Regions from separate parts of the Vogesella oryzagri genome, predicted to be linked through region 2. Evidence: predicted binding sites of a transcription regulator. Region 2 holds the regulator's gene; each other region holds the start of a gene.
The links. The regulator FNR, encoded in region 2, switches genes on or off when oxygen is low (the NO sensors DNR and NnrR bind a similar motif). The targets are predictions, from matches to a motif close to TTGATNNNNATCAA.

Region 1 (3,257 bases), on a different contig from region 2:
ATTCGCCCAGCCCCAGCCGGATACTGAAGCCATCGACGCCGGCCAGCAGCAGCAGGCCGGCAAACGCCAGCGCCACGCCGCCCCACGCCGCCAGGCTGGGACGCTGGCGGAACAGCAGCCACTGCAGCAGCGGCACCAGCGGCACGTACAGCCCGGTGAGAAACGCCGAGGTGCTGCTGGCGATATGCCCCAGCCCCAGCGTCTGCAGGTTGTAGCTGAAATACAGGATCAGGCCGATGCCGATGCCGCCCAGCAGCTCGGTACGGTTGAGGCCGGCCAGCTGGCGGCGGCACAGCAGCAACGCCAGCACGGTGGCGACGGCAAAACGCAGGCCGACAAAGGCAAAGGCGCCGCTCCATTGCAGCGCGGTCTGCACCGCCAGGAAAGTGCCGCCCCAGATCAGCGTCACACCGACCAGCGACAGGTCGGGCAGCCAGGAGCGGTGGGCCGCGGGCGCGGCAGCAGTGAGAGTGGACATAGGCATGGCTCGCGGGTAAGGTGGCACTTCAATTCTGTGCACTATACTGCACAACTTAATTATTGAGCAATATATTGCACTTATGAGTGAACACGCCCCCCTGCAAGTCTTCAGCCACGTCGCCCACAATCTGCGCAGCGCGCGCCAGCAGCGCGGCCTGAGCCAGGAAAAACTGGCCGCTAGCGCCGAGGTCAGCCGCCGCATGCTGGTCAATATCGAAGCCGGCGCCAGCAATGTCAGCATCGCCACCCTCGACCGCCTCGCCAGTGCGCTGGGGCTGACCTTTTCCGAGCTGGTGCGCGCCCCCGGCAGCGACGCGCCGGTGCGGGTGTGGCAGGGCGACAGCAGCGACAGCCACGCCACCTTGCTGCACAGCCTGGCGCTGGCCGGCTGCACGCTGGAGCTGTGGCAGTGGCAGCTGGCGCCCGGCGACAGCTACCTGGCCGCGCCGGACCCGGCTGGCTGCGGCGAGATCGTGGAGGTACACAGCGGCACGCTGCAACTGGCCTACGCCGGCAACGAGCACACGCTGCAAGCGGGCGACACCGCCGGCTACGGCACCGAGCACGGCTACCGCTACCACAATCCGGGCAGCGGCCTGCTGCGCTTCCAGCGCAGCATCGTGATGCCGGCGCCCACCAGCCGCTAAGGTTGGCCGCACGCGCTGACGGCAGCCTGCCGGCGGCGTGCAGCCTAGCACTGGCGAACCGGGCGCCGCAGCAAGCCGCCGACCCGCCCCGATCCGTCCACCCCCACGCCAGCCCGGCTTGCCGCGCTGGCGTTTTTTATCATGCCAACAGTATTTTCAGAGGCTTGATACACATCAATCACCACCACATGCTGCGTCCATACAATGCGCCAAACACAACATATTGGAGCAAACATGGACCCATGCCCCAGCAGCCATGTCGACGCCGTCAGCAGCATCGATGAATACCTGTCCCGTGCCGACTGGCGGGTACAGGCCAACGCCAACCAGGGCTACAGCCTGGGCGGCCTGATCCTCAACATCGCCGGCAAGCTCACCGCCGAGTACTGGCTGGGCAGCGTGTTCAGCCCGCAGGCGGCGCAGGCGCACCGCCACGGCGACCTGCACATCCACGACCTGGACATGCTGTCCGGCTACTGCGCCGGCTGGTCGCTGCGCACCCTGCTGCAGCTGGGCTTTGCCGGCGTCGGCGGCAAGGTGGAATCGGCGCCGCCGCGCCACCTGTCCAGCGCCTGCGGCCAGATCGTCAACTTCCTCGGCACGCTGCAGAACGAATGGGCCGGCGCGCAGGCGTTCAGCTCCTTCGATACCTACCTGGCGCCGTTCGTAAAAAAGGACGCGCTGAGCTACGCGCAGGTGAAGCAGGCGATCCAGGAACTGATCTACAACCTGAACGTGCCCAGCCGCTGGGGCACACAGACACCCTTCACCAACCTGACCTTCGACTGGGTGTGCCCGGAAGACCTGCGCGAGCAGATCCCGGTGCTGGGCGGCGAGGAGATGCCGTTCCGCTACGGCGACTGCGCCCCGGAAATGGCACTGATCAACCGCGCCTATATCGAGGTGATGCTGGCCGGCGACGCGCTGGGACGGGCGTTTACCTTCCCCATCCCCACCTACAACATCACCAAGGATTTCGACTGGTACGGCGAGAACAGCGACCTGTTGTTCGCGATGACCGCCAAGTACGGCCTGCCCTACTTCCAGAACTTCGTGAACTCCGAGCTGGAGCCGCACATGGTGCGCAGCATGTGCTGCCGCCTGCAGCTGGACCTGCGCGAGCTGATGAAGCGCGGCAACGGCCTGTTCGGCAGTGCCGAGCAGACCGGCTCGGTGGGGGTGGTCACTGTCAACTGCGCACGGCTGGGCCACCGCTTTGCCGGTGACGAAGCCGCACTGCTGGCCGAGACCGACCGCCTGCTGGAGCTGGGGCGCGAGGTGCTGGAAGCGCGCCGCCGCGTGGTGCAGCAGCACATCGACGGCGGGCTGTATCCGTACACCCGCCACTTCCTCGGCAGCCTGCGCAACCACTTCTCCACCCTGGGGGTGAACGGCATCAACGAGATGATCCGCAACTTCACTGCCGACGCCCACGACATCACCAGCGACTGGGGCCATGCCTTTGCCTGCCGCTACCTGGACCACATCCGCGCGCGCATGGTGGAGTTCCAGCAGGCCACCGGCCACCTGTACAACCTGGAAGCCACCCCGGCGGAAGGCACCACCTACCGCTTCGCGCGCGAGGACAACAAGCGTTACCCCGGCATCCTGCAGGCCGGCAGCGCAGAGCGGCCGTACTACACCAACTCCAGCCAGCTGCCGGTGGGATTCACCGACGACCCGTTCGAGGCACTGCTGCGCCAGGACGAACTGCAGCGCAAATACACCGGCGGCACCGTGCTGCACCTGTACATGAGCGAGGCGGTAAGCAGTGCCGATGCCTGTCGCCAGCTGGTACGCCGCGCGCTGGAAAACTTCCGCCTGCCCTACATCACCATCACGCCGACGTTCTCGATCTGCCCGACGCACGGCTACCTGTCCGGCCGTCACGACTATTGCCCGAAGTGCGATGCCGAACTGATCGCGAAAAAACGCCAGGCCGCCTGCTGCGACTGAGCGTCGCGGCGTGAATCGCAGGGAGGGCAAAGCAGCGCGTGCCCACCAGCAACACCCGCCCCCCCCATACCAACAAGACAGCGCAAACCCGCCGCCATGCGGCCAACCCTTGAAAGGAAACGCCATGCACAACCAGCAAACCATCGAACTGAAAGACGAAGAACGCACCCGCTG
Region 2 (3,257 bases):
TCTATCTGCAGCTGGATGCCGCCGGCGGCGAGCTGGTCGGTCCCAGTCTGCGCGATGCCTGGCCGCTGAAGTACCGCAAGCTGGCCAGCCAGCTGGCGCTGTCCTGCCATCCGGCGGCTAAGCTGCCGCCGGGCTTTGCCGGCTGCCCGGCCTACAGCCGCCTTTCCGGCTGGCTGTTCTACCCGGGGGCGCCGCGCCCGGCTTTTCCCTTCAATGCGGATGCCTGCTGCGGCTGGTGGCGGCGATTGTCCGAACCCTGGCCGCAACACGCCGCCGACAGCCGCTGGTTGCTGCTGCCACGGCTGAGCTGGCTGGCGCCGGCACGCGCCGAGGCTGCTGCGGTGCTGACCCTGGTACAGCTGCAGGCCGAGCTGGCGGCGGTCGACGGCGCACGGCTGGTGGCGGAGCTGACGCCGGGGGCGGACGGCGACTGGCACGAGATCGCCCGCGGCTTCGTGGTGCGCGACGACTGGCCGCTGCCCGGCATGCTGGCCGAGCTGCAGCGCAAGTTGGCCGCATCGTAGGCGCACCATGAAAACCCTGCTGTTGGTCTACGCCAGCCAGAGCGGCCACACCCTGGCGCTGGTGACGGCGGCCGCGGCGGCGGCCGGCGGCGAGGACAATGTGGCGGTGCGGCTGCTACCGGCGCTGGACGCCGGCATCGACGACCTGCTGGCCTGCCACGCGCTGGTGCTGGCGACGCCGGAAAACTTCGGCTACATGGCCGGCACGCTGAAGGATTTTCTCGATCGGACCTTTTACCCGGCACAGGGCAAGGTGGCGGGCTTGCCGTACGCGGTGATCATCAGCGCCGGCAACGACGGCCAGGGCGCGCTCAGCGCCATCCGCCGCATCGCCAGCGGCTACCCGCTGCACGAAGCGCTGCCACCCGTGCTGGTGAAGGGCGAGGTGACGGAGGCGGCGCTGGCGGCCGCGGCAGAACTGGGCGCCACCCTGGCGGCGGCGCTGTCGATCGGCGCCATCTAGTATCGGGCCGACAAGCAAAACGCCCCGCAGTGCGGGGCGTTGTGGTGGCGCTGCGGTTCAGCGCAGGCTGTTGGCTTGTGAGCAGCCGGCTACCAGCGCCTTCAGTGCTTCCGGCTGCAGCATCTGGATGTGCTTGTGGTCCACTTTCAGCCAGCTTTGCTGTTGGAACTTGGACAGCGTGCGGCTGACGGTTTCCAGCTTCAGCCCCAGGAAGCTGCCGATTTCCTCGCGGCTCATGCGCAGGATGAAATCGTTGGCGGCAAAGCCGCGCGCGGCCAGGCGCTGCGACAGGTTGAGCAGGAAGGCGGCCAACCGTTCCTCGGCCTTCATATTGCCCAGCAGCAGCATCACCGACTGGTCGCGCACAATTTCCCGGCTCATCAGGCGGAAGAAGTGGTGCTGCAGACTGGGGATGTCGCGGCCCAGGGTTTCCATGCGGTTGAACGGTAGCTCGCACACCTCGCTGTCTTCCAGCGCGATGGCATCGCAGCCGTGCTGGCTGGCGGAGATGCCGTCCAGCCCCATCAGCTCGCCGGACATGTGGAAGCCGGTGACCTGCTCGCGGCCGTCCTGGCTGGAGACGCAAGTCTTGAAGAAGCCGGTACGCACCGCGTACAGCGAGCGGAAGCCTTCGCCGGAGCGGAACAGGTATTCGCCACGCTTCAGGCGGCGGCTCTGGCGGATAACGGCATCCAGCTGGGCCATTTCTTCCCGGTTCAGGCCGACTGGTAAGCAGAGTTCGCGCAAACTACAGTTGGAGCACGACACTTTCAGCGTGTGCAGGGAGGGGGTTTGCTCGGTCATGGGTTCCGGTTTTCGCAAGGCTAGAGGCTTGCTTGACACGCGTCAAAGCGTGGCAAGTGTCAATTAGCGCAAATTTACCAGCCCACCACCAGTTTTCCAAGCCAGAAAATTATGACACCCACCGCCCCCTTTATGCCCACCCAATGTGTTTTCGATCGAGAGCTTATCGAAAAACTTGAAGGTTCCGGCCCGCGCTACACTTCCTACCCCACTGCCGACCGTTTTCACGGCGGTTTTGGGGTGAAAGATTACGAACACTGGCTGCAGCAGCATGCCATCGGTGCCAGCCATCGGCCGATTTCGCTGTATGTGCACGTGCCGTTCTGCAACACCATCTGCTACTACTGCGGCTGTAACAAGATCATCACCAAGGACAAGAGCCGCGCCGATCAATACCTGGACTACCTGGAAAAGGAAATCGCGCTGGTGGCCGGCCGTCTCGGCTACCGCGAGAAGGTGATCCAGCTGCATTTTGGCGGCGGCACGCCGACCTTCCTCTCCGACGAGCAGCTCAGCCGGGTGATGGCGGCCATCAACCAGCATTTCGAGCTGCTGCCGGATGGCGAGTTCTCCATCGAGATCGACCCGCGCAAGGTTGGCCGCGACACCGTGCTGCACCTGGGCCGACTGGGTTTCAACCGCATGAGCGTGGGCATCCAGGACTTCGACCCGGCGGTGCAGCAGGCGGTAAACCGCATCCAGAGCGAGGAAGAAACCCTCACCGTGATCAATGCTGCGCGCGAAGCCGGCTTCAAGTCGGTGAGCGTGGACCTGATCTATGGCCTGCCGTTGCAGAATGCCGACTCGGTGCGCCGCACCGTGGACAAGGTGCTGGCGATGAACCCGGACCGCATCGCGCTGTACAACTACGCGCACCTGCCGACCGTGTTCATGCCGCAGCGCCGCATCAACGAGGCCGACCTGCCCACGGCCGCGCACAAGCTGGACATCCTGCAGAACTCGGTGCAGCAGCTGACCGACGCCGGCTACGTGTTCATCGGCATGGACCACTTTGCCAAGCCGGACGACGAACTGACCCGCGCGCTGCAGCAGGGCCGGCTGCAACGTAACTTCCAGGGCTATTCCACCCACGCCGACTGCGACATGATCGGGCTGGGGGTGTCGTCCATCGGCAAGGTCGGCCCCTGTTACTCGCAGAACGAAAAGGACATCGACGCCTACTATGCGGCGCTGGATGCCGGCCACCTGCCGGTACTGCGCGGCATGACGCTGACCCAGGACGATATTCTGCGCCGCAGCGTGATCCAGTCGCTGATGTGCCGCTTCTCGCTGTCGGTGGAGGCAATCGAAGAAACCTTCGCCATCAACTTCGCCAATTATTTTGCCGATGAGCTGCCGCTGATCCGCGAATTCCAGCACATGGGGTTGCTGACCTTCGATGGCGACTTCCTGATGGTGGCACCGAAGGGCCGCTTCCTGATCCGCAACATCGCCATGGTGTTCGA
Region 3 (3,257 bases), on a different contig from region 2:
CCCAGGCTGGTCAGGCGCACCGCCGGTGGCACGGCAAACACCACCGTGGCCAGAATGCCGGGCACGCGGCCCAGGCCAAAGAACATCGCCGCCGGAATCAGGTACACGAATGCCGGCATGGTCTGCATAAAGTCTAGCACCGGACGCACCAGCGTGTTGACGCGGCGGCTGCGGGCACACCAGATACCCACCGGCACCCCCAGCAACAGGCTGATGATGGTGGCAGACAGCGTAAGCGCCAGCGTGGCAATGGTTTGCGCCCAGAAGCCGGTACCCAGGATCAGCGCGAATGCCGCCAGTACGAACAGGGAGAAGCGCCAAGTCAAACGCCAGATGCCCAGCGCACAGAAGAAGCCAATCACCAGCCACACCGGCAGCGACAGCAGCGCCACTTCCACATTCTCGGCGAACAGGTCCACCGTCTTGCCGATGGCGTCGAAGGCGCCGCCGTTGTTATCCAGCAGGAAATGAATGAAGTCGTTGACCCATTCGCCAATGGGCAGGAAGTCGTGCGGGTTGGCGATAAATTTTTGCCAGAAGTCGTTCATGGCGTGTACTCCAGTACGGACAGGCCAGCGGCGCCGTCCTCGTCAATCGGGGAATCGGCTCGCGGCTTAGTGCACAGCCGTCTGCAGGCGGTGCTCGGACAACTTGGACAGTACGCTGGAAGCGGTAATCACCCCCAGGTAGCGGCCATCGTTGTCAATCACCGGCAGCGGCTCGCGCTGGCCCTGCAGGCGCTTGAGCACATCGGGCAGCGCCGAGGCCGGGGTGATCGGCGATACCGGCACACAGCGTTCGGCCGGGTTACAGCCCTCGGCACGCAAACTGTCGCGGCCAACCAGCCCCAGCAGCTTGTTGTCACCGGAAACACAGGCCACCCAGTTGTGGTGCTGCAAGTCGTGCGGGCCGGCGAGATTGCCGCTCACCATCACGCCCACGCCATGCGGGTCGAGCAGATCCTTGGCCAGCAGGTAGCGCGAGGTATCCACGCTCTTGAAGAATTCGCGTACATAGTCTTCAGCCGGGTTTTCGATGATTTCCTGCGGTGTACCCACCTGCACCAGACGGCCGCCTTCCATGATGGCGATGCGGGTACCGATGCGCAGCGCTTCTTCCAGATCGTGCGACACGAAGAAAATGGTGCGGCGGTGATCGCGCTGCAGTTGCAGCAGGATGTCCTGCATTTCGCTGCGCTTGAGCGGGTCCAGCGCCGAGAACGCCTCGTCCATCAGCATCAGCGACGGGTTGACCGCCAGCGCGCGCACCAGGCCGACACGCTGCTGCATGCCGCCGGACAGCTCGTGCGGCATCTTCCGGGCGAAAGTGGCCAGCCCGACCTGCTCCAGCACCTCCATCGCGCGTTTCTCGCGCTCCTTGCGGCCAACCCCGGCGATTTCCAGGCCAAAGGCGGCGTTATCCAGCACGGTACGGTGCGGCATCAGCGCAAAGCTCTGGAACACCATGCTCATGTCGCGGCGACGCAGCGACACCAGCTCGCTGGGCGACAGTTTGGTGATGTCCTGGCCATCCAGCAGGATGCGACCGTCGGTGGGGTCCATCAGCCGGTTGATCAGGCGGATCAGCGACGACTTGCCGGAGCCGGACAGGCCCATCAGCACGAAGATCTCACCTTCGTCCACCGAGAACGACACGTTGTTCACGCCAACCACTTGCCCGGTGTTGCGGAACACCGTTTCTTTGGTTTCCCCAAGCTTAAGCAGACGCATTGCGTCCTGCGGCTTGTCTCCGAAAACCTTGTACAGGTTTTCTACTACGATCTTGCCTGACTGCATTGCTTTCTCCTTTGCCCTGGCGAGGCTGCTGCACCGCAGCAAGCGCCGTGCCTTGGTGCACTGCGCAAACAACCGGCGTAACCACACCCAAGCTGTTGTAGTAATTGATATGTATCAAGGAAAAGATATGGATGATACGACTGGAGAAGCAATGACCAACCGACGCCTACCTGTCGTAAAACGACATTGCACCAATCAGTACCACAGAAGGGGCCAATATCGTTGTAATGCCCGCCAGACGGGCGCTTTCGTCCCCGTTACTGTGCATGCTGCAGTGGCGAAAAACACAGCGCCGGTCGTTCCAAGACAGGTCAGCATGCGCCTTTTTGTCGGTCTTGGCTGTACAAAAATTGCACACGGCTCCAGCCAAAGAGAAACGCCGCCCGGTGGGTACTCGAACGGCGTGAAATAAAGGGTAAATCGGCAGCCAAAAGGCCGTCAGCGGTCTAGCACCACCGGCGTCAATGGCACACTGCAACATGGCAGGATCCAGCCCTGGTCGATCTCGCGCTGGCGAATACCACCGCCGTGCTTCATGTCCACCTTGCCCTCCAGCAGCTTGGTCTTGCAGGTGCCGCACAGGCCCTTGGAACAGGACGACGGCACCCGCAACCCCTGCTGCTGCGCAGCGGCCAGGATGGTCTGCCCGGGCTTGGTATGCACCACGTCGCCCAGCTTGGCAAAGCGCACATCGAAGCCACCCTCGCCCTCGCCGTCGCAGGCGGTCGCCACATCCGGCTCCGGCGCGGCAGCCGAGGTCAGCTCGGCAAAGTTGAAGCTTTCTTCGTGGTACAGCGCCATGTCGAAACCGGCGGCCTGCAACAGCGCCCGCACGGCAGTCATGTACGGCGCCGGGCCACAGCAGTAGACCGCCCGCTGGCGGAAATCCGGCACCAGCCGTTCCAGCGCCGGCAGGTCGAGGAAGCCTTCCAGGCCATGCCATTCCGGCTCCGGATGGCGGCTCTGCACGATGGCGGCCTGGCGGAAGCCATTGCGCGCCCGTGCCAGCTGCACCAGCTCGTGGCGGAAGATCAGATCCGCCGGCGAGCGCGCGCTATGCACGAAGGCGACGTCCATGCTGCCGCCCAAGTCGCCCAGCGCACGGCTCATCGACATCAGCGGCGTGATGCCGCTACCGGCCGACAGGAACAGATAACGATCGGCCGGGGCGTGAGCGAAACTGAATTCGCCGGACGGCCCCAGCACGCTGATTTTCATGCCCGGCTGCAGATTGTCGTGCAGCCAGTTGGACACCTGCCCGCCCGGCACGCGCTTGACGGTGATGGTGACCGTGTCCGGCCGCGTCGGCGACGACGACATCGTGTAGCAGCGGTTGACGGTGGCGCCGTCGATCTCCAGCTCCAGGGTCAGAAACTGCCCCGGCAGGTAGGCAAAACGCCGCGCCGGTACGGCACGGAAGGTAAAGGTGCGCACATCGTGCGTTTCATCGTGCACCGACAC

Region 1: the regulator FNR is predicted to act here: its motif matches at 1,292-1,305, upstream of ABNW52_RS03015 (ribonucleoside triphosphate reductase).
Region 3: the regulator FNR is predicted to act here: its motif matches at 1,901-1,914, upstream of ABNW52_RS09950 (quaternary amine ABC transporter ATP-binding protein).

Annotation. Positions count from the first base shown of each region.
Region 1 is NZ_JBEFLD010000002.1:81,207-84,463, forward strand. It holds gene ABNW52_RS03005 (DMT family transporter) at 1-478, opposite strand, end outside; gene ABNW52_RS03010 (helix-turn-helix domain-containing protein) at 561-1,127, shown strand; gene ABNW52_RS03015 (ribonucleoside triphosphate reductase) at 1,362-3,083, shown strand; gene nrdD (anaerobic ribonucleoside-triphosphate reductase) at 3,208-3,257, shown strand, end outside.
Region 2 is NZ_JBEFLD010000006.1:126,581-129,837, reverse strand. It holds gene ABNW52_RS12610 (DUF1853 family protein) at 1-524, shown strand, start outside; gene ABNW52_RS12605 (flavodoxin family protein) at 532-987, shown strand; gene fnr (fumarate/nitrate reduction transcriptional regulator Fnr) at 1,045-1,791, opposite strand; gene hemN (oxygen-independent coproporphyrinogen III oxidase) at 1,903-3,257, shown strand, end outside.
Region 3 is NZ_JBEFLD010000004.1:460,890-464,146, forward strand. It holds gene ABNW52_RS09945 (ABC transporter permease) at 1-548, opposite strand, end outside; gene ABNW52_RS09950 (quaternary amine ABC transporter ATP-binding protein) at 615-1,730, opposite strand; gene ABNW52_RS09955 (FAD-binding oxidoreductase) at 2,235-3,257, opposite strand, start outside.